Regions from separate parts of the Polaromonas sp. CG_9.11 genome, predicted to be linked through region 1. Evidence: riboswitches for the same ligand, from Rfam matches in the RefSeq annotation. Region 1 holds a riboswitch; the other holds the start of a gene.
What was found. Region 1 has a riboswitch for glycine ahead of gcvT (glycine cleavage system aminomethyltransferase GcvT). Riboswitches for the same ligand answer to the same signal wherever they lie in the genome.
Positions count from the first base shown of each region.

Region 2: it holds a riboswitch for glycine, as region 1 does, so the genes downstream of both, IWX85_RS09780 (D-amino acid dehydrogenase) here and gcvT (glycine cleavage system aminomethyltransferase GcvT) in region 1, are expected to answer to the same signal.

Region 1 covers NZ_JADOVE010000009.1:8,558-16,403, forward strand. Annotated here, with positions in the region: gene IWX85_RS09120 (undecaprenyl-phosphate glucose phosphotransferase) at 1-523, opposite strand, end outside; gene epsA (XrtB/PEP-CTERM-associated transcriptional regulator EpsA) at 606-1,394, opposite strand; gene IWX85_RS09130 (TRAP transporter substrate-binding protein) at 1,774-2,745, shown strand; gene IWX85_RS09135 (TRAP transporter small permease) at 2,838-3,332, shown strand; gene IWX85_RS09140 (TRAP transporter large permease) at 3,329-4,606, shown strand; glycine riboswitch at 4,641-4,744, shown strand; glycine riboswitch at 4,768-4,869, shown strand; gene gcvT (glycine cleavage system aminomethyltransferase GcvT) at 4,916-6,070, shown strand; gene gcvH (glycine cleavage system protein GcvH) at 6,131-6,499, shown strand; gene gcvP (aminomethyl-transferring glycine dehydrogenase) at 6,532-7,846, shown strand, end outside.
Region 2 covers NZ_JADOVE010000009.1:138,293-146,138, reverse strand. Annotated here, with positions in the region: gene IWX85_RS09780 (D-amino acid dehydrogenase) at 111-1,367, opposite strand; glycine riboswitch at 1,532-1,632, opposite strand; gene IWX85_RS09775 ([protein-PII] uridylyltransferase) at 1,770-4,448, opposite strand; gene map (type I methionyl aminopeptidase) at 4,506-5,339, opposite strand; gene IWX85_RS09765 (bifunctional DedA family/phosphatase PAP2 family protein) at 5,452-7,479, shown strand; gene purL (phosphoribosylformylglycinamidine synthase) at 7,701-7,846, shown strand, end outside.

The DNA of each region.
Region 1 (7,846 bases):
CATCTATTTTTCCTAGAAGTTTGTACTTTGCTTGCTCGTGCCGTCTTACTTCGCTGCGATCGTCAAAAAAGCCAAGCATCTCCATGCCTAAATAGGAAGAGTAGCCGATGTTCTCGGCTAAAGAGACTCCCTGATTGTTCATGCCGACAATAACAGCACGCTGTGCGGGACCTTGCATCTTTAATAATTTGGAAGTCGTTGCACGAAGCGTCAGATTTCCAGCGATCTGGGCTGCAGGGGCAATCCATAGCCAATTAATAATCAAAGCAATTGGAAATCTGAAAAGATAGTCTGTGGCAAAGCCAACCAGCAGCAGGAGCCCGGCAATCCAGAACCAGTGAAATAAAATATTAAAAATCATGCGCTCTACGGAAAGCCGCAAACGCGAAGCACCAGGAAATGTCAGAGAAAAGACAACCACCGAAAGAATCAGATATGGCGGTTTAATTGCCCCCTCAAAATTAAATGCTAATACCCATAACGATAAAATCAGAATGAATGGATCAAGAGCGCTTTCGATCATTCTAAAAATATAGCTCCTGCCTAAACCCGACCGGGGTTCCCGGTTATTTTTCCAGACAGCGGCCGACTTTATTCCGCGAATTTCAGCCATTAAACGTCACCCCATTAATTTTTGAAACCGCCTGGGCACGATTGAATACATTCAATTTCTGAAAAATCCTCTGCATGTGATTTTTGACAGTGAATCCGCTAATATTTAAAATGCTTCCAATTTCTGAATTGGTTTTACCCATGGCGACCCAGTCCATGATCTGAATTTCGCGATCACTCAGCCCAAAGGCTTCGTCCTGTCCGACCCGGAGGGATTTCGGAAAAGGTTTTTGCTGTTGCGGCAGTTGAGAAACCTGTCGGAGTGCGCTGTCGATCACCGGCATCAGCACCTTGATGGCGGTGCTGGTTGGCTCTGCTGGAATTTTCTGGCTGCTGAGCAGCACGTACAGACATTCGCACTGGCCCCGCTCGTCGCGCATGCCGTGAATCACGCCTGAACGCATGCTGCGCAACGCACTGCTGAACGATCCGGGAAGGCTGGCGTTGCCCAGAAGGTATTCAAAGTTGCGAAAGTCGAGGCTGCTGGGCTGACGACCTCCAAAAACCCAACTTTCGTGAAATTTTCCCAACAGAAATGGCAACCCATCAGTACCGACGGCGTAAGACCGAACGCCCGGTAGCTTGGAGACAATGTCATGCCGTATGGCGCCTTCTTGAAAGTTCCCCCACCCTGCCAGCAGAATTTCGTGAGGCATGCACTGCTGCACGTCGCCCTGCAACCATTGGAGTAGGTCGATATGCCGTCGAATGGCTGCGGCGCTTTCGATCAGCCTGAGATAGTGCCCGGAATCGCCAGACACAGGCAGCGTGTGACTCTGCATTTTTTTCTTCCCCCTGAGTATGTTTTTTTCGTCTGCGGTACCTATAGCATCGATGAAATTCGAAGCCTCAAACCGACTTTATAGCAAGCGTCGACGTAGGACATACAATAATTTACAAGTCATCAAGCTTGCCTCTTCAAGTCAGGAATTTTCTCCGTAATTGTCACCGTTGCTTGTCATCCAAAATCTGCACATGCATGAAACTGGCTTGGAACGACCTCCATATCTGGAGCATAAACTGCTTGCTCGACTGTGAAATTACTGGATTTTTAAGCGAAAACCCGCGAACGTGTCGGCAAGGCCTGCAGTAATAATGAAATCGTTTACAGCACGTTGCCGTAATCGAAAATTTTTACCCTAATAACTATTCGGAGACAGCATGAAGCTTTCAAAACTTCTCATCGGTCTGAGCCTGGGCCTTGGTTTCTTGGCTGCGGCCACTGCACAGACCACTATGCGCATCAGTATCTCGACTGCCCAGAACTCGCATCAAGGCGTGGCGATAGACACTTTTGCCAAGGAAGTTGAGAAGCGAACTGCGGGAAGATACAAGGTTCAAACCTTCTATAACGGTGCCTTGGGCGGAGAACGGGAATCGATTGAAGCCGTGCAACTGGGGACGCAGGAACTGGCCTTTTCCTCGTCCGGTCCCATCCCAAACTTCGTGCCGGAAACCAAAATCCTGGATGTACCGTTTCTGTTTCGCGACAAGGCCCATGCCCGCGCCGTGCTCGACGGACCGATTGGCCAGGACTTGCTGACGAAATTTGATGCCAAAGGCTTCAAAGCGCTCGCCTGGGCTGAAAACGGCTTTCGCCACATGACCAACAGCAAGCGCGACGTCAAGACACCCGAAGACCTCAAGGGCTTGAAAATGCGCACCATGGAAAACCCGGTGCATATCGCGGCTTACAAAGGCTTTGGCATCATCACCACGCCCATGGCTTTCCCCGAAGTGTTTACTGCGCTTCAGCAAGGCACGGTTGATGGACAGGAAAACCCGTTGTCGGTGATCATCTCTGCCAAGTTTGATCAGGTGCAAAAGCACTTGACCTTGACCGGCCACGTGTATTCGCCCTGCATCTTCGTGATGAACAAGGCGTCGTTCGACAAACTCAGCACGGCCGACAAGCAAGCCTTTCTTGAGGCAGCCAAGGAAGGCACCAAGGCCAATCGCGCCCGGGTTGACGAGGACGACACCAAGGGCGTGGCCGACCTGCGGGCCAAGGGCATGACCGTGATTGACAACGTGGACAAGACCAGATTTGTAGCAGCGCTGGCACCGGTCAACGCCGAATTTGAGAAGCAGTTCGGTAAAGTTGCGCTCGACAAAATTCGGAATTACAAATAAGCCAACACCCTTCTCGCTACTTTTTCAGTAGCTGGACACGCCCGCAGATATTGCGCTGACGGGCGTTTTCTATCAAATATCGGTGTCATTTCATGAAACAGGCCTTTTTAACCTTCGAACGCTGGACGACCGGATTTTCCATGCTGGTGGCGTGCCTGATGCTGGTCATTGCGTCATCGCTGGGCATGTTCCAGATCATCACCCGCTTTGTACTGGAACAACCCGCAGAATGGAGTGAAATCCTGATCCGGCTGAGTCTGATCTGGATGGTGTTCATGGGAATTCCGGCTGCTTTCCGCCAGGGGGCGATGGTCAGTGTTGATGTGCTGTATCGCTGGAGCCCACCCCGAATCAAGCGCGTACTCGACTGGGTGGTCTGCCTTGCGGCGCTCGCCCTGATCGGTGTCATCATCTGGTGGGGCTGGGACTATTCGCTGCGCGGCCGCGTTCAATCGATGTCCGGGCTGGAATCAATTTCTATGTTCTGGGGCTACGTGGCCATGCCGGTGGGCGGGCTTTTTTGCGTGATGGGCATCATTGGCAACCTGATCGATCCCCAACGCCAAGAACTGGAAACCGCCCAATGACCGCCGTCATGCTGACCACCATGGTGCTGTGCTTTGCATTGACCATTTCCGTCGCCGTTTCCATCGGCCTTGCGTCAGTGCTGGGCATCCAGGCGACCAATGCCAACATGCTGATTTCGGTCAAGGAAATGTTTTCTGCGATCAACAAGTTTCCACTGGCCGCCATACCCTTCTTCATCCTGGCTGGCAATCTGATGGAAACCGGCGGTATTTCACGCCGGCTGGTGGAGTTTGCTAAAAGCATCGTGGGCGGCGTGCAGGGAGGCCTGCCGATGACCTGCGTACTCACCTGCATGATTTTTGCTGCGGTTTCCGGCTCTTCGGTGGCGACTACCTTTGCCGTCGGCGCCATCTTGATTCCGGCTCTGGTCAAGCACGGTTACCCGACGACCTATGCCGCCGCACTGCAGGCAACCAGTGCCGAGCTGGGCGTCATCATCCCGCCGTCCATTCCCCTGATCCTGTATGGCGTAAGCGCCGAAGTCTCGATTGGCGAGCTCTTCATCGCCGGCATAGGGCCCGGCATCTTCATCAGCCTGGCCTTGATGGCGTTTGTCTATGTGTACTGCCGGATCAAGGGCTGGGGCAAGAACGATGGCGACGGGCGGCTAGGTTTCGCCAAGGCTACCTGGCAGGCCGGCTGGGCGTTGCTGATGCCGGTCATCATTCTGGGCGGCATTTATGGCGGTATTTTCACGCCAACCGAAGCAGCAGCCGTCGCGGTGTTCTATGCGCTTGTGGTGGGGATGGTGGTTTACCGCGAAATCAGTCTGGCCAGTTTGGCCGTGGTGCTGCGCAAGTCGGTGCTGTCCAGCGCCGTGATCATGTTCATCATTGCCAACGCCGGGCTGTTTGCCTTCCTGATCACACGTGCAGGTGTGCCCGACGCGATCGGCCGCTGGCTCGAAGTCGTGCTGCAGTCACCCGCGCTGTTTCTGCTCGGGGTAAATGTTACGCTGTTCTTCATCGGCATGTTCATTGAAACCAGCGCGGCAATCATTGTGCTGGCGCCGATCCTGGCGCCCGTGGCCATGCACTTCGGCATTGACCCGGTGCATTTCGGCATGGTCATGGTGGTCAACCTGGCGCTGGGCATGATTACCCCGCCCTTTGGCGTGAACCTGTTTGCAGCCTGCACGGTGGCCCGTGTTTCCCTAGACCGGATCATCCATCACCTGATCCCTTTCGTGCTGGTGATACTGGCTTGCCTGATGGTGATCACCTACGTGCCGCAGCTCTCGCTGGCCCTGCGCGACCTGTTGTACGCGAAATAGCAGTCAGAAAAAGCATGCCTTCGCTCAGCTACACTTGACAGCGTCAGGAGAGAGTTTTTCCAGAAAAAACCGCCGAAGGCGCATGTGCCACCCCCATTGGTGGACTGAACGCTCAGGCAAAAGGACTGGCAACCGCCCCTCGGTGCATTTGTTACCAAGGGGCGTTCCCTGCTGGAGAGAGGCCGCTTTCAAGGCGGTCCACCGAAGGAGCAACCCTGCATCGTCAGGCGAATCTCTCAGGTAAAGTGGACAGAAGGGGCAGCCCGTGGCGTTTGGCCATGGGGTCATGTTTGCCCTCTGGAGAACGTCATGTCCCACGAACCGTCTGCCGCCCCTGCCCCTTTGCTCAACACGCCGCTGCATGGTCTGCATGCAGAACTCGGCGCGCGCATGGTGCCATTTGCCGGTTATTCCATGCCGGTGCAATACCCGGCTGGCCTGATGGCCGAACACCAGCACACGCGCAGCGCCGCAGGCCTTTTCGACGTGTCGCACATGGGCCAGTTGCGGCTCGTTGGCCCGGATGCAGCCGCCGCTTTTGAAAGCCTGATGCCAGTCGATGTGATCGACCTGCCTGCGGGAAAACAACGCTACGGTCTGCTGCTCAATGACGAAGGCGGCATCATCGATGACCTGATGTTCTTCAACCGCGATGTGGCCAACGGCGGCGATATCTTCGTCATCGTCAACGGCGCCTGCAAGGCGGGCGACATCGCGTATATCCAGACCAAAATCGGCCAGCGCTGCGACGTCATTCCCATGCCCCAGATGGCGCTGCTGGCGCTGCAGGGACCGCAGGCGGTCACGGCCCTGCAGCGACTCGCGCCAGGCGTTGAAAAACTGCTTTTCATGACCGGCGGCCGCTTCACGGTTGCAGGCTGCGAGTGTTTCCTGACCCGCAGCGGCTATACCGGCGAAGACGGTTTCGAAATTTCAGTACACGCCGCGCAGGCCGACACGCTGGCACGTGCCCTGCTGGCCGAGCCTGAAGTCAAACCCGTCGGACTGGGCGCACGCAATTCGCTTCGGTTAGAGGCCGGCCTGTGCCTGTACGGCCATGACATCGACACCACGACCACGCCCATTGAAGCCAGCCTGAACTGGGCCATTCAAAAAGTCCGGCGCACCGGCGGCGCCCGGGCCGGAGGCTTTCCGGGCGCGGACAAAATCCTGGCGCAGCTGGCCGATCCGGCCAGTTTGAGCCGCAAGCGCGTGGCGCTGGTGGCCAAAGCGCGCGTTCCGGTCCGCGAACCCGCCGTGCTGGAAAACATGGACGGCCAGGTTGTCGGCCAAGTCACCAGCGGCCTGCTCAGCCCCACGCTGAACCAGCCGATTGCGCTGGCCTATGTGCACCCAGACTATGCGGTGGTCGGCACCGAACTGTTTGCCATGGTGCGTGGCAAACCCGTGCCCATGCACGTGTCGCCCACGCCCTTTGTTCCCACCCGCTACCACCGCGGCTGATTTATTTATCTATCTCTTTCGTTCACTTCCCTTTTTCATACAAACTCCCGGAGAAACCGCATGACCGTCAAGTACACCGAAGACCACGAATGGCTCAAGATTGAAGGCGACATGGCCACCGTCGGCATCACCGTGCATGCGCAGGATGCGCTGGGCGATGTGGTGTTTGTCGAACTGCCGGAAGTCGGCACGACATTTGCCCAGAAAGACACTGCCGGCGTAGTTGAGTCCGTCAAGGCGGCGGCCGATGTCTACATGCCGGTCAGCGGTGAAGTCACCGAAGTGAATGAAGCCCTGCGAGACGACCCGTCGCTGGCCAATTCGGACCCGCTGGGTGCCGGCTGGTTCTTCAAGGTCAAGCTGTCCGACCCGTCACAGCTCGACGCGCTGATGGACGAAACCAGCTACACCGCCTTTTCTGCCGCCTGAATTTTCATCAAAGACTGACACGGAATTCTGACATGCTGATGCCATCTGCCACGCCGCTGGGCGCGCTTGAAAACCCTTCCGAATTCATTGCCCGGCACATCGGCATTGACGAGGCGGATGAAGTCCACATGCTCAGCGTGGTCGGCTCCAGCTCGCGCCGGGCGTTGATCGACGGCATCGTGCCGCCCTCGATCGCCCGCAGCAGCGCCATGGCGATTCCGCCACCGGTTTCCGAAGCGGCCGCGCTCAAGCAACTCAAGGCGATGGCGGCCAAGAACAAGGTGTTCAAGAGCTTCATCGGCCAGGGCTATTACGGCACCTACACGCCGGGCGTGATCCTGCGCAATGTGCTGGAGAACCCCGCCTGGTACACCGCCTACACGCCTTACCAGGCCGAAATTTCGCAGGGTCGCATGGAAGCGCTGATCAACTTCCAGACCATGGTCTGCGACCTGACCGGCATGCCGATGGCGAATGCGTCGATGCTTGACGAAGCCACCGCCGCCGCCGAAGCCATGACGCTGGCCAAGCGCAGCGTCAAGAGTAAAAGCCATGTGTTCATCGTGGCCGGCGACTGCCACCCGCAAACCATTGAAGTCATCCAGACGCGCGCCAGGCCGCTGGGCATCGAGGTCAAGGTCAGCACCCTGTCGGCTACCCTGCCCCAGTTGATGGCAGAGGGCGACTACTTCGGTGTGCTGGCCCAGTACCCGGCCACCAGCGGCACCATTCACGACCTGCGGCCGCTGGCGGGAGTGGCGCACGCCAATGGCGCAGCCCTGTGCGTGGCCGCCGACCTGCTGGCGCTGACGCTGCTTCAGCCGCCCGGCGAATGGGATGCGGACATCGTGCTGGGCAGCACACAGCGCTTCGGCATGCCGATGGGCAATGGCGGTCCGCATGCCGCCTACCTGGCCTGCCGCGATGAATTCAAACGCTCGCTGCCAGGCCGCCTGGTGGGCGTCAGCGTCGATACGCACGGCCATCCGACCTACCGGCTGGCGCTGCAAACCCGTGAGCAGCACATCCGCCGTGAAAAGGCCACCTCCAATATCTGCACGGCGCAGGTACTGCCCGCCGTGATGGCCAGCATGTATGCGGTCTACCACGGCCCGCAGGGCTTGACGCGGATTGCCCGGCGCGTGGCCACCTACACGGCGATCTTTGTGCAGGGCTTGCGCCAGATGGGCTTCGAAATCACGAACAAGGGCGCCTTTGATTCGGTCACCGTCAAAACCGGAGATGCTACTAATTCTATAGCTGAACGCGCACGCCAGTCTTGCGCCAACCTTAGATTTCGCTTGAAAAATCATCTGGGGGTGTCGCTTGACGAGACCACCAGCCGCT
Region 2 (7,846 bases), 130 kb from region 1:
TATTGAGCCGCTGCCATTCATGAAAACTAGTCAGCACCAGGCATGAGCTGACGCTTGGGCTTGGGCTTGGGCTTGGGCTTGGGCTTGGGCTTGGGCTTGGGCTTGGATTTTCAGGCCGGAACGGGTTTGCCATGCAGCAACCCCGCTGGCTTAAAGGCTTCACTCACCGCATCGCCCACGATCTCGGCGGTGATGGCAGACAACGTCCAGCCCAGGTGACCGTGTCCGGTATTGTAAAAAACGCAGGGTGAACGGCCACGGCCGACGCGCGGCAGCATGTTGGGCATCATGGGCCGCAGACCCGCCCAAGGTATAACGCTCTGGGTGTTGACGCCGGGAAAGCAGCGTTGCACCCAGTCCACCAGGGGCTTGATGCGATCGGCACGAATGTCGCGGTTGTAACCATTGAACTCTGCCGTACCGGCCACCCGGAAACGGTCCAGGCCAAGGCGGCTGGTGACCAGCTTGGTTTCATCGTCCAGCAGACTGACCACGGGCGCGGCTGCCTGGCTTTGCGCGTCTTTCAGGTTGACGGTGATGGAATAGCCCTTGACCGGGTAGATGTTCACGCGGTCACCGAGCGAGGTTGCCAGCGCGCGGCTGGCGGTGCCGGCGCAGACCACCACGCCGTCAAAGACCGCGCGGGTTTCCTGGGCGCCATGGCCCACCGTCACACAGGCCTGCTTGGCGTCTGCCGTCACGGCGCTTACATCCTGCTCGTAAAGGCAGATCACGCCCAGTCGCACCGCCGCCTCGGCCAGGCCCTTGGTGAAGAGGTGAATGTCGCCGGTCGAGTCGCTTTCGGTAAAATAGCCGCCGTAATACTTCCCCGCAAGCGTGGGCTCCAAGACGCGCATCTCTTGCGGGGTGACGGCGCGGCGCGGCAGACCGCCTTCGGCCAGCAGCCTGGAAACCTTGCCGGCGTGGTCAAAGCTGGCCTTGTCGCGGTAGATGTGAAGAATGCCTTCCTTCTTCAGGTCAAAGTCTATGCCCTCCTGCTCCGCCCAGCCCAGCAGGTGCTTGCGCGCCGCGATGGCCAGGCGCGTGGTCTCTATGGTGTTGCTTCGGTAGTGCGGAATGTTTGCGATGAACTCGGCAAACCACGATATTTTGTGCCAGCTTGGCTTGGGGCTTACCAGCAGCGGTGCATCGCTCTTGAGCATCCACTTCAGGCCCTTGAGGAGGGTTGACCAGTGGTTCCATACCTCTGCGTTGGATGCGGAAAGTTGGCCGCCATTTGCAAACGAGGTCTCCATGGCGGCATAACGGTGCTTTTCGAACAAGGTGACCGAAAAGCCGCGCTTGGCAAGTGCGTAGGCTGTGGTCACGCCGGTGATGCCACCACCAATGACTGCGATTTTTTTCATGAAAGACTCCAGCAACGTCAAGGGGATTAAGCCCGCGCGCAAGTGCACAGCGGACACCCCCTCTGTTCTGGACCTGAGAGATTCACGAACTTTCGCGCTGGCGAGAGCTGTTTGCTCCTTCGGTGCACCGCATGACGTAGCCTGCGGCAACTCTTCAGAGATCAATAGTGATGCCGGTCCTTTTGCCTGAGAGTTTCCGGGGTGGTTGCTCCTTCGGCGCCGGGTGCTGCGTTAGCTGCACCACAGACTCTTCCGGCATCAAGCAGGCTAAGCGCCGATTGATGCATGCCGCTCTCGACGAAGCAGCAATGGCGATAATTTATCAGCTATCAGGCCGGGTGAACGGATTTTTTTCAGACTTCGCAGTGTTCGGTGAAATGTGCCGAAAATATGCATGGGATCTCATTCACTCAAGGCCTTCAGCAACTCGGTTTCAATCGCGATCTGCGCTTTGTTGTGTTGAAGTTCCGGCCCGTCGATCAAAAAGGTGTCCTCGACCCGTTCGCCCAGCGTGGTCACCTTGGCCAGCTTGACGTTGATGTGGTGATTGGCCAGCACCCGTGCAATCAGGTAGAGCAGGCCGACCCGATCGCTGGCCGACACGCTGAGCAGCCAGCGCTGGGCTTTTTCATCCGGACGCAAGTCGACGCGCGGGGTCACGGGAAAGCTTTTGACGCGGCGCGACACCCGGCCTTTGCTGGGTGGTGGCAGCGGGCCTTTTTCTTCCAGGATGCGGCCCAGGTTCACCTCGACCATGGTGGCCAGTTCGCGGTAGTGCTCTTCCAGCGGCTCGCTGGTGACCTGAAAAGTGTCCAGGGCAAAGCCGTTGTTGGTGGTGTGCACCTTGGCGTCCAGAATGCTAAAACCAGCCTTGTCAAAGAAGCCGCAGATGCGCACGAACAGGTCCGGCGCATCGGGCGTGTAGACCAGCACCTGCATGCCTTCGCCGGTTGCAGACTGGCGCACACGGACTGTCACCACCGCCTTGCCAATGTGGCGCGACAGGTGCCGGGCATGCCAGGCAATGTCGGCGGCTTCGTGGCGCATGAAATAGCTCACGTCGAGCGTGTCCCAGAGCGCCTTGTAGGCCTGGAATGGCTCGGCATGCAGGGCCAGCAGCGTTAGCGCGCCGCGCTTGCGGGCCTCGATCTCGGCAGCTGCATCGGGCGCGCGGCCGCCCAGCACGCGCAATGTGTAGCGGTAGAGGTCTTCGAGCAGCTTGCCTTTCCAGGCATTCCAGACCTTCGGGCTGGTGCCGCGAATGTCGGCGACGGTGAGCAGGTACAGGGCAGTCAGGTTGCGTTCGTTGCCGACCCGCCGGGCGAACGTGGCAATCACTTGCGGGTTGCTCAGGTCTTCCTTCTGGGCGGTACGGCTCATGCTCAGGTGTTCGCCCACCAGGAACTCGATCATCCGGGAGTCTTCGGCGCCAATGCCGTGCTGGCGGCAGAAAATGCGCACTTCCTTCTGGCCCAGTTCGGAATGGTCGCCGCCGCGTCCCTTGGCAATGTCGTGAAACAGCGCGGCGATGTACAGAATCCATGGCTTGTCCCAGCCTGCGGCCAGTTGCGAACACATCGGGTATTCATGCGAATGCTCGGCCATGAAAAAACGCCGCATGTTGCGCAGCACCATCAGGATGTGCTGGTCGACGGTGTAGACGTGGAACAGGTCGTGCTGCATTTGCCCGACGATGTTGCGAAACACCCAGAGGTAGCGGCCCAGCACCGAGGTCTGGTTCATCAACCGCATGGCATGGGTGATGCCTTCGGGCTGCTGCAGGATGCGCAGGAAGGTCGCCCGGTTGGCCGGATCGGTGCGAAACTTCGCGTTCATCATGCCCCGGGCGTTGTAGAGTGCGCGCAAGGTGCGTGCCGACAAGCCGCGGATGCCAACATGAGTTTCGAACAGCAGGAAGGTTTCCAGGATGGCGTGGGGCTCGCGCAGGTAGAGGTCGTCGCTGACCACTTCAAGCATGCCGGCTTTGTCAAAGAAGCGCGCATTGAGCGGGCGCAGCGGATAGTTGCACGGGCTGAGCTGCTCTTCGATGTTGAGCAGCAGGATCTGGTTCAACTGGGTGACCGCCTTGGCCGTCCAGTAATAGCGGCGCATCAGCGCTTCGCTGGGACGCGCCGGCGGGCGCCTGGCCGCCCGTCCGCCCCGGGGCGACACGGCCCTGTCCAGGGGCAGGACCACCTGCACCGTGTCCAGTGCCGGCGGGCGTTCGCTTCGGTTGCCCGGCTGGGCGCAATAGCCGAAGGATTCGGCCACCGCCGTCTGCAGATCAAACACCAGACGGTCCTCGCGACGGCGGGCAATGATGTGCAGGCGCGCGCGTATCAGGCTCAGCAAGGCCTCGTTGGCCTTGATCTGACGAACCTCGAACGTGGTGATCAGTCCGTTGGTGGCCAGCTCGTCCCAGGATTTTCCCAAGCCGGCGGCGCGAGCCACCCACAGCACCACCTGCAGGTCACGCAGTCCACCGGGCGATTCCTTGCAATTGGGCTCCAGCGCGTAAGGTGTGTTGTCAAACTTGTTGTGGCGCTGGCGCATTTCGAGCGTCTTGGCGATAAAAAACGCCTTGGGATCAAGAATTGCGTCAAGCTGCGCCTGCAGGAGCTGGTAGACCTCGGCCGAGCCGGTCACCAGACGCATTTCGAGCAGCGAGGTCTGGACGGTGACGTCCTTGGCTGCTTCCTCGACGCAGTGGGCCGCTGTACGCACGCTGGAGCCAATCTGCAGCCCGCAATCCCAGCAACTGCTGATGAAGCTTTCTACCTTGGCCTTGAGGGCCGGATTGTCTTCGACATCGAGCGCGGCGTCGGGCAGCAGCAGCAGCACATCGACATCGGAATGCGGAAACAATTCGCCCCGGCCAAAACCGCCCACCGCGATCAGGCAGGCATCCGGCGGAAATTCGGCCAGTTGCCACAGCCGCCGCAAGGTGGCGTCGGTCAGCCGGCCCAGCTTTTGCAGCAGGCCATGGATGCCCCGGGTCGAGGCACCGCTGCCTGCCAGCGCGGCCATCACGCCCGCCTTGCCGGCGCTGTATTGTTCGCGAAAGGAAGTCAATTCAGTCATGAAGGCAAGGCCTGACCGTGAAAGGATCGAAAAAGCCGGTCCCGCAAGGGCCCGGAATCAGGCAGGGGTTTTTTCGCGCGACGGCTGCGGCACAAAATCCGGAATCGGCGGGCTGCCGGCCGACAGTGTCAGCACTTCGTAGCCGGTTTCGGTGACCAGCACCATGTGTTCCCACTGCGCCGACAGCGAATGGTCGCGTGTCACGATGCTCCAGCCGTCTTTTTCCGGGCCGTCCTTGATGTCGCGCTTGCCGATGTTGATCATCGGCTCAATGGTGAACACCATGCCGGGCTTGAGTTCGTCGAGCGTGCCCGGACGGCCGTAATGCAGCACCTGCGGGTCCTCATGGAACCTGATGCCGATGCCGTGGCCGCAGAACTCGCGCACGATCGAATAGCCCTGCTTTTCGGCAAACGTCTGGATGGCGTGGCCGATGTCGCCCAGGTGCGCGCCCGGCCGCACGCACAGGATGCCTTTCCACATGGCTTCGTAGGTGACCTGGCACAGCCGTTTGGCGGCAATCGAGCAGTCGCCGATCAGGAACATGCGGCTGCTGTCGCCGTGCCAGCCGTCCTTGATGCCGGTGACGTCCACGTTGACGATGTCACCTTTCTTCAGCGGCTTGTCATTGGGAACGCCATGGCACACCTGGTGATTGACCGAGGTGCACAGCGACTTGGGGTAGGGCGGATAGCTGGGCGGGCCGTAGCCGAGCGTGGCCGGGATGGTTCCCTGCACGTCGACCATGTAGTCGTGCGCCAACTGGTTGATTTCGTTGGTCGTCACACCGGGCTTGATGAACGGGGTCAGGTAGTCCAGCAACTCGCCAGCGAGCCTGCCCGCCACACGCACGCCTTCGATACCGGCTGCATCTTTGTAAGTAATACTCATCTGCGAATTATCCCACCGGACTTTCTCTGCCAGCATGCAAGGGGTTTTGAAGATGCATGTGCTGAACCTCTGCAAATTATTTTGCCCTTGATTCGTACCTGGAAAGCCTGCGATGCATCTGCTCCTGACCCATATTGCCACTCATCCGCATCTGGCATTGTTGGTGGTGTTTGGCGTGGCGCTGACCGAGTCGCTGGCACTCATTGGCACCTTGGTGCCTGCAGGTGTGGTCATGTTCAGCGCCGGGGCCTTGATTGGCGCAGGTTCGCTGGATATGTGGACGACGCTGGCCGTGGCCGCGCTGGGCGCGGTGTCCGGTGACGCGCTGAGCTACGAGCTGGGCCGCTTGGGTAACGACCGGCTGCGCGGCTGGCCACCCTTTGCACGGTATGCGCCCTTGATGGCGCGGGGTGAGCAGTTCATGGCGCAGCATGGCGGAACCAGCATTTTGCTGGCGCGTTTTTTTGCGCCCGTGCGGGCTGTTGTTCCTCTGGTGGCAGGCACGACACAGATGGCGCGCGCGAAGTTTTATGTGATCAATGCGGCGTCCGCGCTGGCATGGGCGCCGGCGCATATTTTGCCCGGTGTCTTGTTTGGGACGTCGCTGCGGATGGCCGAAGCCGTGAGCGCTCGGCTGGCGGTGATCCTGCTGGTGCTCGGGGTGCTGCTGTGGCTGGCGGCCAAAGTGGCGCGTATCGCCATGCGTCATGGTGTGCCGCTTCTGGCTGTCGGGCGCGACCGCGCCCTGCAATGGGCGTCCCGGCGGCCGGGCGCGCTCTCCAGGCTGGCGCTGTTCCTGTTTGATCCGCGCAAACCCGAGTCACCGCTTCTGATCGCCCTGGGGCTGCTGCTGCTGGGCGGGGGCTGGACATTTTTTGGCATCTTGCAGGACGTTGCAGCCCGTGATCCGCTGGTTCTGGCGGATGTGGCGATCTTCAACTTCCTGCAAGACCTGCGCATTGCAGAGATGGACCGCATCATGGTGGTCATCACCGGTCTGGGCGGCGCATGGGTGGCGCTACCGCTGGTGGTGGCGGTGTGGGCGTGGCTGGCGTGGGCGCGCTGCTGGCGCACGGCCCGCTACTGGCTGGCGGTGGCCGGATTTTCCGAGGTGCTGGTGCAACTGCTGAAATACACACTGGCCAGAACGCGTCCCATCAGCCTGTACAGCGGGGTAGCGGATTTTTCCTTTCCCAGCGGCCATGCCACATCGAGCATTGTTATTTACGGTTTTCTGGCTTTTTTGCTCTCGCGCAAGCAGCGGTCCGCCGTTCAAGGCGCGATAGCGGCTGTGGCGGCGGTGTACATCGCGCTGATTGGGTTTTCTCGGCTGTATCTGGGCGCGCACTGGTTTTCCGATGTGATGGCGGGGCTGAGTCTGGGACTCGCCTGGGTGGCACTGGCGGCCATGGCCTATTCGCGACGCCCAAGCCCTGAGAATTTGCATCCGCTTGGCCTGGGCGTGACAGCGCTGCTGGCGGTGATGATTTCCGGGCCGTGGTACATGGTGAATTACGTCTCAAGCGATCTGGCGCGCTACGCCCGACAGACGCCTGCGAAGACCTTCAGTCCGGCCCAGTGGTTAGACGCCGGATGGCGCGAGCTGCCCCGGCAGCGCATGGAAATCGGCGGCGACACGGAAGAACCGCTGCCATTGCAATGGGCTGACAGCGCTTCAAGCCTGCCTGGCCACTTGGCGGCGGGGGGCTGGCGTGTAGCGCCCGCCTGGTCGGCGCAAACGGCCTTGCTGTGGCTGACCGCCGATGTGCCGCTCAAGACGCTGCCCGTGCTGCCCAAATACCACCAGGGCAACAAGTCGGAATTGGCATTTGTGGCGTTCGACCCGGCCCGCCCCATGCAGCGGCAGATTCTGCGGCTGTGGCGCTCGGCTTATAGCGTGCGCAGCCCTGTCAGCCAGGCGCTGGAACCCCTCTGGTATGGCGCGCTCTACACTGAAACATTCAGGCGGCCTGGGCATTTTTTCACCCTGGGCGTTACAAAGAATGAGGCGCTGACACCGGCCATCCTAGCGCACTTGCCCGGCGATCTGCGCTGGACAAGCCGACCGCCCGCGCCAAACGGCATGCCTTGGCAGACCTTTCTGGTGTTGCCGGGTGCGTGGATGCCGCCTGAGCATTGAGCCGGGATGGCGGGACTCAGGCGTCGCCGGCTGGCTCGGGTAGGTGCAAAAGCCGCCGCGCCAGCCGCGCTTCGCCCAGTCGCTGATAAAATCCTGCGCTCATGCTTCTGCCCCGCAGCAGCTTAGACCACTCCTTGCCAGACCCTGCCTTTCGGGGCCTACAGACCCCTGAACAGCTTGCCGGCTGCCCCACCATACTTCACCACAAGGCCACCCCTACCGTGACCCTGCACCTGACGACTTTCGAGGGCGATGCCCACGGCATCAGTGCCCTGAGCGACTTTCGCGTCCAGCAACTCCTGCCTCGCCTGCAAGCCATTCACGACAAGATCGTCGGCATCAGCGCCCGGTTTGTCCATCTGGTTGC